DNA from 4 places in the Tianweitania sp. genome. Region 1 is predicted to be linked to each of the others. Evidence: predicted binding sites of a transcription regulator. Region 1 holds the regulator's gene; each other region holds the start of a gene.

Region 1 (4,261 bases):
GGCAACGATCCAACTCCAGGTCGCACCGATCGACCCTTCCGGCCCGCCGCCCATCAGGCGATAGGTCTCGTCCATCGGGGCAACGGTCTGGCCAGAGGTTAGCCACCAGGCCCCACCGCGCCAGATCAGCAAGCCGCCGAGCGTGACGATAAAGGCAGGAACGCCCATATAAGCAATGACATAGCCCTGTATGGCACCGATAGCCGTGCCGACGATCAGGCCGGAACACAGGGCGATGATCCAGAGCCAATGGCTGCCGAGCGGGATGCCGAAATATTGTGGCAGCCATTGCGCCTGCATGACGCCCATGACCATGCCGGAAAAGCCGAGAATGGAGCCGACCGAAAGGTCGATGTTGCGGGTGACAATCACCAGCACCATGCCGGTCGCCATGATGGCAACAGAAGCCGACTGGACCGATAGGTTCCAGAGATTCCGCGGGGTTAGAAACAGACCGCCGGAGAGGAAATGCAGGCCGACCCAGATGATGGCGAGCGCGGCCAGCATGCCGAGCATGCGTACATCCAGCTCGGTTGCTTTCAGAAAGCGCGCAAAGGGGCCGAGCTCGGATGCCCGCGCACGGTCAACCGGAGTGGTGGTGATGTCGGTCATTCCTGCTCCTTCAGCCGCGCGCGACACGCGCGGCTTGGCGCACCATTCGACTATATGGCAGCAAAAAACGGGGCACTTGGAGCGCCCCGTTTTCCTGGTTCAGCGATTTAGTCGCAGCCCTTCACGCCCTGAGCGGCCCCCTGGCAAGCAGCCTCCTTGGAGATCCAGCCGGCGTCGATCACGAGGTTGAGGTTGTCCTTGGTGATCGGAACCGGGGTGAGGAAGAGCGAGGTGAGTTCCGTGCCGGACGGAGACTTGAACGGCTTCACATCAGCGATGTCTGTCATCGCTTTTCCATCGGCCAGCTGAGAGGCGATCTCGGCGGCAGTCTTGCCGAGTTCGCGCGAGTCCTTCCACACGGAAACGGTCTGCGTGCCCTGGGCGACGCGATTCAGCGCGGCATGGTCGGCATCCTGGCCGGAAACCGGCACGGAGCCGGCGAGACCCTGGGCGCTCAACGCTGCAATGGCACCGCCAGCGGTGCCGTCATTGGCGGCAACCACCGCGTCGACCTTGTTGTCGTTGGCGGTGAGGAACTGCTCCATGTTCTTCTGCGCGTTCGCAGGCAGCCAGCCGTCGGTATAGGCCTCGCCGACATTCTTGATCTTGCCGGAATCGATGGCGTCCTTAAGCACTTCGGTTGCGCCGGCAAACAAGAAGTCGGCATTGGGATCGGCGCCGTTGCCCTTGATGAAGACGTAATTGCCTTCGGGCTTTACCTTGAACACTTCGCGGGCCTGCATGCGGCCGACTTCGACATTGTCGAAGGTGAGATAGAAGGCGTCCTTGCTGTCGATCAGGCGATCATAGCCGACCACCGGGATACCTTCATCGACGGCCTTCTGCACGGCCGGTCCGATGGCGCTGGCATCCTGAGCCAGGATGATCAGGGCGTTGGCGCCCTGCGAGATCAGCGATTCCACATCGGTCAGCTGCTTGGATGCCGAAGACTGCGCGTCGGCGGAGATATACTTGTCGCCGGCGGCCTCGATGGCCTTCTTCATGGCGGCTTCATCGGTTTTCCAGCGTTCTTCCTGGAAGTTGGACCAGGACACGCCGATAGTCTTGTCCTTCGCCTGCGCCATGCCGGCAAAGGCGAACGACAGCGTCACACCCGCCAACAAGGCGGTTGCCAAACGATTCATGATTTCCTCCCTGCACGCAAAAAGCGCGCGACGACCCTCACCGAAGCCGGCGTAGCCGACCTTCTTAGAAAGAGTGACCCAGCGGCGGGGCACCTGTCAACGTAGCCCTTGGGAGCATGCAAGAATGGCAGGGAAGAAGGCATTGGATAGGCGGATAGCTGCTGAAATGCAGCTAAATTGCGCTGGGCAACGGCATCAGCGCCCTGCCCGGCTAGTGGCGTTACGCGCCTATTCCTCGCTGATGGAATAGCCGGCGCCACGCACGGTGCGGATCACGTCCGGCATGCGGTTGGTGTTCACCGCCTTGCGCAAACGGCCGACATGCACGTCCACCGTGCGCTCGTCGATATAGATCGTTTCGCCCCAGACATTGTCGAGCAACTGCCCGCGCGAGAACACGCGGCCGGGATGGCGCATCATGAATTCGAGCAGGCGGAACTCGGTCGGGCCGAGCTTCACTTCGCTCTTCTTGCGGAACACGCGATGGGATTCGCGATCCAGCACGAGGTCGCCGACTTTCAGCACGCTCGACAGCACTTCAGGCTTGGCGCGGCGCAGCAGCGCGCGGACGCGGGCGAGAAATTCCGGCGTCGAAAACGGCTTCACGAGGTAATCATCGGCGCCGGTGGCCAGACCGCGAACGCGGTCGCTTTCTTCGCCGCGGGCAGTCAGCATGATCACCGGCAGGCGTTCGGTTTCGGGGCGCACCCGCAAACGGCGGCAGATCTCGATGCCGGATACGCCGGGCACCATCCAGTCGAGGACGAGAAGGTCCGGCACATGCTCCTGCAGGCGCAGATCGGCTTCGTCGCCACGGGTGACGATCTCGACCTGATAGCCTTCGGATTCCAGATTGTACTGGAGGAGGACGCCCAAAGGCTCCTCATCCTCCACGATCATGATTTTCGGCGCGATCATTCGGTAATCATCTCACGCCAATGAAGGCTGCGTTCCCGTTTCATCCACTTTAGGACGATTGGCCGGAAGCTGCGAGCCGGTCATGACATAATAGGCGTTCTCGGCGATGTTGGTAACATGATCGCCGATGCGCTCCAGGTTCTTGGCGCAGAACAGGAGATGCGTGCAGGCGGTGATGTTGCGCGGATCTTCCATCATGTAGGTCAGGAGTTCGCGGAACACGGCCGTATATTGCACGTCGATCTTCTCGTCGTCGGCCCGCAGCGGCACCAGAGCCTCGGCGTCGCGCTCGATATAGATATCGACGACGCGTTCGAGTTGGTGCTGGACCAGCTCGGCCATGGACTCGATGCTGTGCGCGAATGTCTGCGAGGCCGGGCTCTTGTCGACTGCCGCAACGCGCTTGCCGAGGTTCTTCGCGAGATCGCCGATGCGCTCGAGATCAGACGCGATGCGGATCGCGCCGACAACCGTGCGCAGATCGTCGGCCATCGGCTGACGCTTGCCGATCAGGGTAATGGCGCGCTCGTCGAGTTCACGCTGACGGGCATCCATCACTGCGTCGTCGGCAATGACGCGACGTGCCATATCCTGCTCGCCTTCAAGCAGAGCGACCGTCGCGGCTTGAACCATAGCGGCCGAAAAATGCCCCATGTCGCGGATGATCCGGTCGATGGCGGCAAGTTCCTCGTCGAAGGAAGTAACGGTATGTGCAACCATGATGCTGCTCCCCTGCCCGATCAGCCGAAGCGACCGGTGATGTAGTCTTGCGTGCGCTTTTCGGCGGGGCTCGTGAAAATCATCTCGGTGGGGCCTTCCTCGACCAGGATGCCGAGATGGAAGAAGGCCGTGCGCTGCGACACGCGGGCCGCCTGCTGCATCGAGTGGGTCACGATCACGATCGTGTAGTTGGCGCGCAGCTCGTCGATCAGCTCTTCGATCTTGGCGGTGGCGATCGGGTCGAGTGCCGAACAGGGCTCGTCCATCAGGATCACTTCGGGCGACACCGCGATGGCGCGCGCGATGCAAAGGCGCTGCTGCTGGCCGCCGGACAGGCCGGTGCCGACTTCATGCAAACGGTCCTTCACCTCGTTGAAAAGCGAGGCCTTCTGCAGGCTTTCCACCACGATCTGTTCGAGATCGGTTTTGGAGGTGGCGAGGCCATGAATGCGCGGTCCGTAAGCGACGTTTTCGAAGATGGTTTTGGGGAACGGGTTCGGCTTCTGGAACACCATGCCGATGCGGGCACGCAATTCCACTACGTCGAGCTTGGGATCATAGAGATCTTCGCCGTCCAGCTGGATCGTGCCGGAAACGCGCGCACCTTCGATCGTGTCGTTCATGCGGTTGAGGCAGCGCAGGAAGGTCGACTTGCCGCAGCCCGACGGCCCGATGAAAGCCGTGACGGCCTTTTCCGGGATGTCGATCGAGACATCGAACAGCGCCTGCTTCGCACCATAGAACACGTTGACGTCCTGGGCATGCACGCGCACCTGGCGCGGTTCCGGATCGGGCGTTCGCACGGTCTGGAACTTGGCGGGCAACGTGACCGAAGCCTTGTCGGCAATGGCGACCGGGGCGACGTT
Region 2 (4,261 bases), on a different contig from region 1:
TTTCAGGCTGGATTCCAAAAGCAGCCGGTCTCCCAAGCGAAGAGTGTCGATCCATGCCTATTATGCGGGCAAGTGCAGCCGAGGCAAAGACCTAAACGCGGGTAACCGATTGAAGCGCTTGATGCTATAGTCTGTCAGGCGCCTTGAAGTCGCAGGCTCACTGAGAAACTGCCATCGGCGCGATGACGTCGTGGCTGAGATCATCCTTGGGCCGTTCCGTCGGAAGCTGACGGCCGGTCGCGGTGTAATAAACCGTTTCCGCGATGTTGGTCGCATGATCGCCGATGCGCTCGATGTTCTTGGCGCAGAACAGAAGATGTGTGCAGGGCGCGATGTTGCGCGGATCTTCCATCATATAGGTCAGCAATTCGCGGAACATCGACGTGTACATCTGGTCGATCTGGTCGTCGCGATCGCGCAAGGAGGCGATGCGGTCTACCGAGCGGCTGGCGAAGATATCCAGCACTTCCTTGAGCTGAGCGAGAGCCAGCGCCGACAGCGCTTCCATGCCGCGAAACACACGCAACGGCTGGCGTGCTTCGCTGACGGCCACCACGCGCTTGGCAATGTTCTTGCCGAGATCGCCGATGCGCTCGAGGTCGCTGGAAATGCGGATCGCGCCGATGATTTCGCGCAGATCATGCGCCAGCGGCTGGCGGCGGGCGATGATGACGATGGCCTTTTCGTCGATCTCGCGCTGGGCGTCATCCAGCATCTTGTCGTCGCGGATGATGCGTTGCGCCAAGGCGGCATCGGAACTCACCAGCGCCTGCACGGCGCGTTCCACCATGCGCTCGGCATGACCACCCATGGCGCCAATGCGCGCCGAAAGGAACTTCAGTTCCTCGTCATAGGCGCGAACGATATGCTGCTGAGCGACCATTGCGGTTCTTGTCCGATGCAGATGGGAGTCGGATGATTCCCATTCAGATACCTGTTTTGCGTGACAAAACGACGAATTTTTGCGGCAAGCCAGCCCTAATTCGATGATATGGCAGGCTGATCGGGGAAGAAAACCGTGAACTCCGTGCCTTCCCCAATCTTGGAGCGGATCGACAGACGCGCATTGTGGCGGGTCACGATGTGCTTGACGATTGCCAGACCCAGACCTGTCCCTTTCTGGTTGCGGCTGGCTTCAGCATCGATCCGGTAGAAGCGCTCGGTGATTCGCGGGATGTGTTCGGCCGGAATGCCCGGCCCATGATCGCGCACCGAAGCGGCGATGCCGGCTTGCCCGCCTTCCGTAGTCCGGTGGAGTCTTACATCCACGCGTTCGCCGGATCGGCCATATTTACAGGCGTTTTCCAGAAGGTTCTCGAACACCTGAAACAGTTCGTCGCGGTCGCCCAGAACCTTGGCCTCTCCCTCTTCCAGATCAGTCTCGATCGCCAGGCCGGCTTCCCTCGCACGCGGGCTGATCGTGGCGATGACCGCTTCAAGGATCGGGCGCAGGTCGGCTGTTTCTCCCGGCTTCAGCATCGGCTTCATTTCCACCCGCGACAGCGAAAGGAGGTCGTCGATCAGGCGGGCCATGCGACCGGTCTGGTCTTGCATGATGCCAAGGAAACGATCGCGTGCGGCGGCGTCGTTACGGGCCGGGCCGCGCAGCGTTTCGATGAAGCCGGAAATGGAAGCGAGCGGCGTGCGCAACTCATGGCTGGCATTGGCAATGAAGTCGGCGCGCATCCGGTCGATGCGCCGCGCTTCGCTGTGATCGCGGAAGATAAGCGCGAACAGGCCGCGCGTTGCATCGAGCCGTGCGACGCTAACGCGGTACACCCGTTCCACGGGAAAGCGCTCGGCATAATCCACCGGTTCGCTTCCATCGCTGCCGTTCAGCGCATGTTCCACAAGGCTTTGCAGCTCGGGCGCGCGAAACCGCAGTTGCAGCATCGTGCCGGGGGTTACCGGATCAAAGGCCGAGAGCGCTGCCGGATTGGCATGGATCACCACGCCGTTGCGATCGAATACGATCAGGGGATCGGCGACCGCGCGGGCCAGATCGAGTTGAGAAAAGCTCGGAGGTGCCTGGACATCCTGGCTCAACCACGGGCCACTATCCGGCAAGGCAATGCTCTTGGCTGCCCGGCCGGACGTTACCAGCGCGACAAGGATCAGAGCGAGAGCAAAGCCAAGGCTCGGCCAAAGAAGCGTGGGCTGAAGCGTGCACAGCACCGCAATGGCAAGCAAAGCGACAACAAGGATCGCCAGCGCCGACACATGCGGACCTCGGTCCCGCCGCCTTTCAAGCCCTTCGGCTGCCACGATGCACCCTCCCTTTCCCGCTCCTGCAAGCGGCCCTGTTTCCAAATCCGGCTCAGGAACTATCTCCATGCATCAGATACCATGACAGGCTGATTGCAGGAGAACGGGATGAGCGAAAAAATAGCGCCGGCAAATTTTCCCGACACGGCGGCGGTGACGCTCGAGATCGATGGAACGACCCACCTGTTCGACATCGACGAGCCCGATCTGCCGAACTGGATCGAGGATAACGAGCTGAGCGCCGGCGGCTTTCCTTACGACAAGGGCATGAAGAAGGACCCGTTCGAAGCACACTTCGACAAGCTTCAGGTCGAGCTGGTCAGACTACAGGATTGGCTGCTGAAAACCGGCAAACGCGTGATGATCGTGTTCGAAGGCCGCGACGCCGCGGGCAAAGGCGGTACAATCGGGGCCTTTCGCGCCAACCTCAATCCCCGCACGGCGCGCAACGTGGCTCTGCCCAAGCCCACCGAAACCGAGCGCGGCCAGTGGTATTTCCAGCGCTACATCCAGCAGTTTCCGAGTCATGGCGAGTTCGTGACCTTCGACCGCTCCTGGTACAACCGGGCCGGCGTCGAGCGCGTGATGGGGTTCTGCACGGAAGAAGAGCACCAGCGCTTCCTGCATGAAGCGCCCCTGTTGGAGCAGATGATCGTCAATGACGGCATCCACTTCTTCAAGATCTGGCTGGATATCGGGCGCGAAACACAGCTCAAGCGCTTTCACGACCGGCGCCACAGCATCCTGAAAAGCTGGAAGTTCTCGCCTATCGACATTGCGGGCCTTGGCCGCTGGGACGCTTATACCCGCGCACGCAATGAGATGTTCGAAGCGACCCACACCAAGCATGCGCCCTGGCTGGTTGTGCGTTCAAACGACAAGCGCCGTGCACGGATCGAGGCCATCCGGCACGTGCTGCTGACAATCCCTTATACCGGCCGCGACCGCGACGCGATCGGCGAGCCCGACAAGAAGATCGTCGGCGAAGGGCCGAAGCTGCTGACGCCTTGAGATCAGGGCGTCGAGCGAAGTCAGTTTTCGGCTTAGCGCGGCGTTGCGCTCGGTAGAACAGCCGGCGCAATCTGCGTTTGGGACGGTCCGCCGGAAGCCGCATTTCCTTGCGCGGCTGACGGGCTGGGTTGCTGACCGGTCAGTAGTTCGTCGGTTGAAGCCGCTGGAGCGGCGTTCTGGTTCGGTTGGACTTGGCCCACGCTACCGGCTTCCGGCAAAGATTGCAGGTTTGAAGCCGATGCCTGCGCCCCGGCATTCGCACCGATCTGGTCGGTACCGACTGGCAGCGGCGAGATCGTGCCGTCTGCAGCCGCCACGCGCCAGACCGTGTTGCCGGCGTCATCGGCAACCAGGAGTGCGCCCGTACCGTCGATGCCGACACCCACCGGACGCCCTTGAGCCTCGTCTCCTTGCAGGAAGCCGGTCACGACATCCTGCGCCTTGCCGACCGGCTTGCCATTTTCGAAAGGCACGTAAACGACCTTGTAGCCGTTGAACGCCGTGCGGTTCCAGCTGCCATGTTCGCCGATAAAGGCACCATTGGCGAAGGCTGCCGGCAGAGCCGAGTTCATGGAGAAGGTCATGCCCAGGGCCGCGACGTGACTGGACAGGGCATAGTCGGCGGGGATTGCCTTCTCCACCATATCCGGCCTTTGCGGATGCACGCGCTGATCGACATGGCCGCCATAATAGCTCCATGGCCAACCATAGAACGCGCCGTCCTGCACCGATGTCATGTAATCGGGAACGAGGTTCGGCCCGAGTTCATCGCGCTCGTTCACGACGGCCCAAAGCCGGCCATCCTGCGGATTGAAGCTTAGCCCGTTCGGATTGCGCAAGCCGGACGCATAAACGCGCGCTGCACCCGTTTGCCGATCCACCTGCCAGATGGCGGCCCGCCCTTTTTCCGCTTCCAGCCCGTTTTCCACGATATTGGAGTTGGAGCCGACGGAGGCATAAAGCATGCGGCCATCCGGGCTGAGTG
Region 3 (4,261 bases), on a different contig from region 1:
AAGTGCTCGACATCGTCGCGCATTTCCGCATTCCAGCTGAGATCGATATGGCCATCTTCCACCGAAAGCGCGCCGTGCTTGAAGGCGTTGGTGGCAAGCTCGTGCAGGATCAGCGACAAGGACAGGGCCTGCTTGGAGCCGAGTGCAATGGCCGGCCCTTGGATCGTAAACTGCTTGTTGCGTTTGTCGCTATGCAGATTGACGACCGCATCGGCGATCTGTGTGACGCCCGTGCGCCCGCCTACGCCAACCTGGATCATGTCATGCGCGCGTCCCAGAACCTGGATGCGGTCGCTGATGCTCTTGCGCGCGCCGGGCAGGTCCACGGCCGAGCGCATCGTCTGCGAAACGATCGCCTGAACCATGGCCAGCTGGTTTTTCATGCGATGCGCCAGTTCCTGGTTCAGAACCTCCTGCTGGCGTTCGGACTGCACCCGATCGGTGACATCGAGAGCCTGGACGAAGATGCCGTCCACTTTTCCAGCTGGATCCCAGAGTGCTTGGTAAACGAAATCAACAACGCGCTCTTCCGGCTTTCCGTCCAACAAACGCTTCAAGGTGATCGGCATGTTGGTGCCGACATAGGTTTCGCCGGTGCGATACACCGCATCGAGCAGATCGATGAAGCCTTGTTCGGCGATCTCAGGGAGTGCTTGGCGCACGGAACGGCCAACCAGATCCTTGCGCCCGACCAGATGCTCATAAGACGCGTTGGCCATTTCGAACACGTGCTCGGGGCTGCGAAGAACGGCGACACTGCCCGGTGCCTGTTCAAAGACCTGCCGCAACAAGTCGCTTTCACGATGATGCTGGCGCCGCGCAATCACTGCCCCCGTTGTTTCTGCACAAGCGCAGAACATGCCGAGCACCGTACCGTCATCGCCACGCACCGGCGTATAGGAAAAGGCGAAATGCGTTTCTTCGGGATAGCCGTTACGGTGCATGGTGAACTGGATGTCGTCCATCTGCGTGCCGATACCTTGGTAAGCCCGCGCGAGGATCGGTTCGACGTCTTCCCAGATATCGAACCACAAGTCGCGAAGGGGCTGGCCGAGCGCGTCGGGATGGCGGTTGCCGCACATCGCAGCATAGCCGTCATTATAAAGTGTGGTCTGTTCTGGTCCCCACACGATCAGCATGGGTTGAACCGAGCCCAGCGCCAGACCGACTGTCGTGCGCAATTGCGACGACCAGCTGGCTGGAACACCGAGAGGGGATCGGGTCCAGTCAAAGCCGCGCATCAACGCGCCGCATTCGCCGCCATTTTGCAGAATGGGGTCGTCCACCCAGTCAGTCGTCGTCATCGGTGGGCGTTCATCCAGCTCCGAAGGAACTTACGTCTTAGCGTCATCCAGCGGCGGGGTCACCATCATCTGTAAGTGTCGAACCGGTCTGCCCGACAATCTCCTGACATAAAAAGCGCCCGGCTGATGAAGCCGGACGCTTTTTCACTACCCGTGATCGAGGCGATCAGACTTCGCCGAAGCGCGAGCCTTCCCGCGAGTTGTCGCGGGCGATCGAACGCTCTTCATCGTCGTCTGGCAGGGCTTCATCGGACTCCTGATAAGGATTGTCGTCATCCTGGCCGGTTACGTCCTCGGCCTCATCGTCTTCGATTTCGTCAAGCGAGACGAGGTCTTCGTCGTCGTCGAACAGATCGGCTTCGGCGAGCTCCGCATCTTCCGTGTCGATCTCGTCGTCACCCAGAAGATCGTCGTCCGCAAGTACGGCACCATCTTCGGTCCCTGCGGTGTCGGCACCGGGGAGACGATTCTCGTCGCCAGGCAAGCGATCTTCGTTCAACGCATCGTTTCGGCGATTATCTTGGTCGGCCATGGTGGTCTCCTTCCCGAGACATGTTGATCGAACCTAGAACCATTCTGGTGACGGTTTGTTGCGGCAGCGCGACGGCATTTCTGTTTGTGTCCTGCCACTTCGGTTGGGGAACAAAGCTTTGGCCTATCCGTTTCCAGAACTTCCATTCATTGATTTGAGGACCGATCCATGCCGTCTTTCTCGAAATTCCGCGACGATCTTGGAGGCGACGTGAGCGATCAGCTTGCTTCGCTGCAGAAGGAAGTGGCAGTGCTGCGCAAGCAGGTGAAGAAGCAGTCGTCGCAGGTTTATGACGATGCGTCCGAAACCATCGCGGATCTGATCGACAGCTTCCTCACCAACACCAAGGGCGCGCGCAAGGAGCTGTATTCCAAGGCTCGTTTCGTGGAAGCCACGGCCAAGGACAACCCGGTCGCAACCGCCGTTGTCGGCTTCACCATTATCGGCCTGCTGATCGCGCTGTTTTCCTCGCGCCGCTGATCTCTGAGACTTGACCGATCCAAGCAGAAGCCGGCCTCGCGCCGGCTTTTTGCTGTTCGGCGATGAGTCCTAGACTCTGCTTGCTAAGAATTAGACGCCGCTGTTGTATCGGGCCGGCGGATGATCTTCACACATCATTAAGCCGATATAAAACTGTCATGTAACTGTTACACAGACCCCCTAAGCCTCCCCTCGCAGCCCGCGGGCAAGACGCCCCACGGTGCATCCGAATTTGACTTTATCCGGAACGGAGTAGGCTCCATGAACAAGCTTTTGCTTTCGACCGCCGTTGCGGCGATCCTCCTCGCAGGCCCAGCCTCGGCTCAGTCCCGCGACACCATCCAGATCGCCGGTTCCTCGACCGTGCTGCCTTTTGCTTCGATCGTTGCCGAAGAATTCGGCAACGCTTTCCCTGACTTCAAGGCACCTGTCGTCGGCTCCGGCGGCACCGGTGGCGGTCTGAAGCAGTTCTGTGAAGGTGTGGGCGAAAACACCATCGACATTGCCAACGCATCGCGTCCGATCAAGAAGGAAGAGATCGAGGCCTGCAAGTCCAAGGGCGTTGAGAAGATCCAGGAAGTCCAGTTCGGCTTCGACGGCATCGTGTTCGCCACCAGCAGCAACCAGGGCGATTTCAAGCTGCAGCCGGTCCACGTCTACAAGGCGATCGCCGCGCAGGTTCCGGTTGACGGCAAGATGGTCGCCAACCCCTACAAGAACTGGAAAGAGATCGACGCATCGCTTCCGGACCAGGAAATCAACGTCGCGATCCCGGGCTCCAACCACGGCACCCGCGAAGTTTTCCAGGAGAAGATGATCGCTGCTGGCTGTAAGGAAGCCAAGCTGCCGGAAATGGACAAGGAAGCCATGACCAAGGCTTGCGAGACCTTCCGTCAGGACGTGGTTGTCGAAATTTCCGGTGATTACACCGAGACGCTGGCTCGCTTGCAGGCCAATCCGTCCACCGTCGGCGTGTTCGGCCTTTCCTTCTACGAACAGAACCGCGACACGCTGAAGGTTGCCGACGTTTCCGGCGTCACGCCTTCGCTCGAGACCGTTGCTTCGGGCAAGTATCCGGTGTCGCGTCCGCTCTACTTCTACGTCAAGGGCGAGCACATCGGCACGATCCCGGGCATCAAGGAATATACCGAGTTCTTCCTGTCCGACGCCGTGACCGGCTCGGGCGGCACGCTGGAAGGCGCTGGCCTCATCCCGATGCCGGACGACAAGCGCGCCGAAGCCTTGAAGGCTTTCGAAGACGGCAAGACCGTCGCAGCGAAGTAAACTGATTGAGAAGGGCGGGGCGCATCAGCGCTCCGCCTTTTTCAGTGTCTTGCCACGCGCGCAGCTGCCAGCATTGTCTTTGCCTTAAAGCCTGGTCGCGCATAGCCGACTTGTTTTGACGTCTTTTCTGGAGTGGGTTCGTGAACAGCCTGGTCGTTGCCGCTCTGCTTCTCCTTCTCCTGGCCGCATCCTATAAGATCGGCCTTTCGCGTAGCCGCGCCGTTGCAGGCAGCAGCACGCTGAAGATGCATTCGCGCCCGAACTATCATGGTATGATGGTGGCGCTCTGGTGCCTGGTGCCAGCACTCGCCATTCTGCTTGTCTGGTTTTTTGTCGGCGACGACGTTGTTCGCACCTACACGCTGTCGCTTTTGCCGCCCGAGGTGGTGAACGGCGATCCCACGCAACTGCGCGATGCGCTTCGTCGCGTCGAGCAGATTTCCACCGGCTACGGCGTGGTTGGCGATGCCCAGCCCTACGAAAACGCCGCCGGGCAGTCCCTGCACGAATTTCGCCTGCTGACCTTCTGGGCCACTGTTGCGGTGGCGGCCGGCCTGGGCATCATCGGACTACTCGTCATGCGCGCCCGCATCGCGCCGCGGCTGCGCGCCCGCAACGAGTTCGAAGCGGTGGTGAAGGTGCTGCTGGCGATATGCTCGGG
Region 4 (4,261 bases), on a different contig from region 1:
CAGCGCGACGACTGCATCGCCCACCCGCCAGCGCGGCGTGTCGGGACCAAGGGCTGCGATTTCGCCGGAAACTTCAAGGCCTGGTAGATCGGACGCATCCTTCGGTGCGGGATAGGTGCCTTGTCGTTGCGCCACATCCGGCCGATTGACGCCAGCAGCGCGAACGCGGATCAGGACTTCGCCGGGACGAAGTTCGGGGAGAGGACGCTGTTCGGGCTTGAGCACCGATGGCTCGCCGGGTTCGGTGATGGCAATTGCCGTCATGACCTCAGGCAAATCCGTTTGCGTCGCCGTGTCGTCCATCTTGTTTCTCCAAGCTTGGGTCTTGCCGGTTGTCTTTCTTGTGTTCCGATTATCTATCCCTGGAACAAGCGGGGGCAATCGGAGGAACCCATGAGCATCTTCGACGACGAACCGACAAAGCGCGCCAAGACCCACGAGATCGGACAAGATCTCAGTCTCTTGTCGATAGGCGAGTTGAACGAACGCATCGGCACGCTGAAGGCTGAAATTAAACGGTTGCAGACCACGATCGACGCAAAGGGCGAAACGAAATCTGCCGCCGAGGCGCTTTTCCGCCGCAGTTAGGCGCGACCTGTCGCTTTCGCTCAAACCGAATCGCATAAGCGATGTCTGATAAGCGGTGCCGACGGTTCTCTGATGCTTGCTACTTACCGCCCGATCTTTTCGCTGCTGCGCGGAACAGCCTTTCTCCTGGCTGCGTCCGGTCTGCATAACCTCCTGTTGCCTTTGCGCGGGCAGGCGGAAGGGTTTTCGACCTTCGCGCTGGGTCTTCTCGGCACGGCCTGGGCAGGAGGCTTTGTTACCGGCTGCATCTTTGCGCCGCGCCTCGTGCGTCGCGTCGGCCATGTGCGTGCCTTCGGGACCTTTGCGGCTTCGGCTGCGATCATCGTTCTGTTTACCGGCCTGTTTATCAACGAGGCCGCCTGGATTCTGTCGCGAGTCTGCACCGGCTTCGTCATGGCCGGCGCCTTCATGGTCGTTGAAAGCTGGCTGAACGAGAAGGCGACGAACGAGAATCGCGGCACGGTGTTCGGCCTTTACATGATGGTAACCTACGCTTCGATCATGGCGGGGCAGATGGCGGTGGCGGCCTTCGATGTCCGGCAGAGCTCGCTGTTCATGGTGTCGGGCATCCTGTTCTGCTGCTCGCTGATCCCGACAGCGATTTCCACGGCCGTAACGCCGCGCCCGTTGCAGGAAGTCTCGCTCGATCTGCGTGGGCTTTTCGCGAACTCCCCGGTTTCGTTCATGGCCTGCCTCCTGATCGGCGTCGCCAACGGCGCCTGGGGAACGCTGGGGCCGGTTTATGGCGCACGGATCGGGATCTCCACGGCACAGATCGCTCTGATGATGAGCCTTGTGGTGATCGCCGGTGCTGCGATGCAGATGCCGGCAGGACGGCTGTCGGACAAAACCGACCGCCGCTATATCCTGGCGGGCGCCGGCTTTCTGGCCGCACTCATTGGCGTACTTGCCTTTTCCGTCGAGGCGCGATCCGGCAGTGTGGTGATCGCCTTGGCCGCTTGTTACGGAGCGATGGCCTATATTCTTTATTCCCTGGCCGTAGCGCATGCTAACGACCACGCAGACTCCAGCAACTTCGTGAAAATTTCCGGCGGGCTGCTGCTGCTTTATGGTTTCGGTACGATGATCGGGCCGCTGCTTGGCTCGTTTCTGATGGCGCGCCTGCGCCCGGAAGCTTTGTTTCTGGCCACCGCGCTGCCTCACTTCCTGCTTGGCTGTTACACGCTGGTCCGTGTCTCGCAACGCGCGGCTGTGCCGCCCGAAAACAAGGAAGCGTTCAATGCCTTGCCGGCCGAACGCGCCGTCACGCCCCAGGCCGGTTTGCTTGATCCGCGTGGGCCGGACGACCCGGAACCAGAGCCGGAGCCGGAGACATCGGACAGCACGGTATCGGACGTTGAAAACGAGCGGGAACTCGTGTCTTCTGCCTGAATGGCGGACAGTGATCCATTCCTTGCCGTTGCCGATCCCAATCGGCGCCGGTTGCTCGAAGATCTACGACGCGGACCCAAGACAGTTGGTCAGCTAGCGGCGGGTCTCACCGTTTCGCGGCCCGCAGTGTCGCAGCATCTTAGGGTCCTGCTGGATGCGGGGCTGGCAACGGTCAAGGCAGAGGGTACCAAGCGCATCTATGCCGCCGGCGGTCCGGGCTTTCTCAAGCTCAATCTTTGGGTGGATCAGTTCTGGGAACTTGAAGATTAGTTGAAACGAAAACCGCGCCACCCGGAGGGCAGCGCGGAGCGTTGAAGACGTCTGCTTCGTTCGGCCCTAAGGGCCATTGCGCACGATCAATGGGTCGTGTGCGCCACCTTGAGTTTCGTGATCTCATCCTTCAGCGCGAGCTTGCGCCGCTTCAACGTCAGAACTTGGAGGTCGTCAACTGAGGGGCTTGCCTGCGCCTGATCGATCTCGCGCTCGAGATCGCCATGCTTGCGTTCCAACACCTCAAGATGGGAAGTCAAAGACATCAACTAGTCTCCCTTCTGGTTCCTCTGAACCATCCAGGCCCGTTCCACCGCGGAACAGGCTCCGTGACAGCTCGATGACAGTTTGCCACCAAAGAACCGGGATGTCGAACGTCAGATTCTCACGATGCTGAATGTGATCGGAATCTTTTTCTAAAAAGCCGAGCGATGCCGGATGAGCCCGGTCTATTTGCTTGTGTCCGTCCCTTAGTTCTTGAGGGAGACGGATTTTATCCGCAGTTGAGGTATGCTATGCGCGAGCAAGCAGCCGGGTAGTGGCTTGAGCCATGTTCGCCCGCGTATGGATATCGGAGTTGTTTCTTTATGCCCGATCAGGATCAGGCCGAAAACCGCCTGGAATATGCCCGCATAAAGCAGGAACACGCTGATTTCGACGCGGCCATCAATGCCATGATGGCCACCGGATGCGATCCGCTTCAGATCCAGCGCATGAAAAAGAAGAAGCTTGCGCTGAAGGATCGCCTGTCTCAGGCCAACGACAAGATCATCCCCGATATCATCGCCTGATTTCAGGCGAACAGGAACAGGACGCCACATGGACGGGAAGCCCGCCGATGTCGCTGTTATCATGGGAAGCCAGTCCGACTGGGCGACCATGAAGCACGCAGCTGAAACGCTGGATCAACTCGGCATCTCGCATGATGACCGGATCGTGTCGGCACATCGCACGCCCGATCGCCTTGTTGCGTTCGCTCACGGCGCGAAAGCAGCCGGCTTCAAGGTCGTGATCGCCGGGGCAGGGGGCGCTGCGCATCTTCCGGGCATGACGGCGGCCATGACACCCTTGCCGGTGTTCGGCGTACCGGTGGAATCTAAGGCTTTGTCAGGGCAGGACTCGCTTTTATCGATCGTGCAGATGCCGGCCGGCATCCCTGTCGGCACGTTGGCGATCGGCCGTGCGGGAGCGGTGAACGCAGCATTGCTGGCTGCGGCCGTTCTCGCCCTGACCGATCCGGCTCTGGCTGAACGGCTGGATGCCTATCGCGCCGAACAGACCGCGAAAGTGGCCGCAGCACCTTCGGATGACGCATGAGCGCGCTGCCGGCCGGATCAACCATCGGCATCGTCGGCGGCGGGCAGCTTGGCCGCATGCTGGCCATGGCTGCCGCACGGCTATCCTACAAAACGATCATTCTTGAGCCCGCTGAGGATTGTCCGGCTGCGCAAGTCGCCAACCGGCAGATCGTGGCGGCCTATGACGATCCCGCGGCCTTGGACGAGCTCGCACAGGCTTCTGACGTCGTCACCTACGAGTTCGAGAACGTGCCCTTGCCAGCGGGTGAGCGGCTGGTTGCCCATGGTTTGCTGTTTCCGCCAGCGCGCGCCTTGGAAGTGGCTCAAGATCGTTTGACGGAAAAGCAGTTTCTGAATGGCATAGGCATCGAAACGGCTGACTTCGTGGCCGTCGACGACGATGCTGGGCTAGGCGCAGCGATCCAGCAATTCGGCGGCCGTGGCATCCTCAAGACGCGGCGGCTAGGTTATGACGGCAAGGGGCAACGGGTGTTCCGCGATGCGCGAGACGCGGACACGGCTGGCGCCTGTGCAGAGATGGGCAGCGTTCCGCTGATCCTGGAAGCGCTGGTGCCCTTCGAGCGGGAAATCTCGGTCATTGCCGGGCGCGGGCAGGACGGCACAATCGTCGCCTTCGATCCGGCCGAGAATATCCACCGCGAGGGCATTCTAAGAACGTCGACGGTGCCGGCCCATGTGTCAACCGAGGTGGT

The links. Region 1 encodes PhoB, which activates phosphate uptake and scavenging genes when phosphate is short. Its sites were predicted from a motif close to TGTCATNNANCTGTCAT; they were not measured.
Region 2: the regulator PhoB is predicted to act here: its motif matches at 2,347-2,363, upstream of ppk2 (polyphosphate kinase 2).
Region 3: the regulator PhoB is predicted to act here: its motif matches at 2,471-2,487, upstream of RTX98_RS08515 (PstS family phosphate ABC transporter substrate-binding protein).
Region 4: the regulator PhoB is predicted to act here: its motif matches at 2,580-2,596, upstream of RTX98_RS07575 (YdcH family protein).

Annotation. Positions count from the first base shown of each region.
Region 1 covers NZ_DAMBUH010000168.1:58-4,318, forward strand. Annotated here, with positions in the region: partial or broken gene RTX98_RS19990 (ABC transporter permease subunit) at 1-612, opposite strand, end outside; gene xylF (D-xylose ABC transporter substrate-binding protein) at 720-1,757, opposite strand; gene phoB (phosphate regulon transcriptional regulator PhoB) at 1,986-2,675, opposite strand; gene phoU (phosphate signaling complex protein PhoU) at 2,688-3,395, opposite strand; gene pstB (phosphate ABC transporter ATP-binding protein PstB) at 3,416-4,261, opposite strand, start outside.
Region 2 covers NZ_DAMBUH010000020.1:22,005-26,265, forward strand. Annotated here, with positions in the region: gene RTX98_RS07210 (response regulator transcription factor) at 1-18, opposite strand, end outside; gene phoU (phosphate signaling complex protein PhoU) at 158-883, opposite strand; gene RTX98_RS07220 (ATP-binding protein) at 979-2,265, opposite strand; gene ppk2 (polyphosphate kinase 2) at 2,374-3,276, shown strand; gene RTX98_RS07230 (sorbosone dehydrogenase family protein) at 3,309-4,261, opposite strand, start outside.
Region 3 covers NZ_DAMBUH010000026.1:1,951-6,211, reverse strand. Annotated here, with positions in the region: gene RTX98_RS08530 (sensor histidine kinase) at 1-1,304, opposite strand, end outside; gene RTX98_RS08525 (hypothetical protein) at 1,471-1,836, opposite strand; gene RTX98_RS08520 (hypothetical protein) at 2,005-2,316, shown strand; gene RTX98_RS08515 (PstS family phosphate ABC transporter substrate-binding protein) at 2,578-3,600, shown strand; gene pstC (phosphate ABC transporter permease subunit PstC) at 3,741-4,261, shown strand, end outside.
Region 4 covers NZ_DAMBUH010000021.1:34,364-38,624, reverse strand. Annotated here, with positions in the region: gene RTX98_RS07595 (NAD(P)H-quinone oxidoreductase) at 1-303, opposite strand, end outside; gene RTX98_RS07590 (DUF1192 domain-containing protein) at 394-588, shown strand; gene RTX98_RS07585 (MFS transporter) at 661-1,980, shown strand; gene RTX98_RS07580 (metalloregulator ArsR/SmtB family transcription factor) at 1,981-2,250, shown strand; gene RTX98_RS07575 (YdcH family protein) at 2,337-2,516, opposite strand; gene RTX98_RS07570 (YdcH family protein) at 2,838-3,041, shown strand; gene purE (5-(carboxyamino)imidazole ribonucleotide mutase) at 3,070-3,567, shown strand; gene RTX98_RS07560 (5-(carboxyamino)imidazole ribonucleotide synthase) at 3,564-4,261, shown strand, end outside.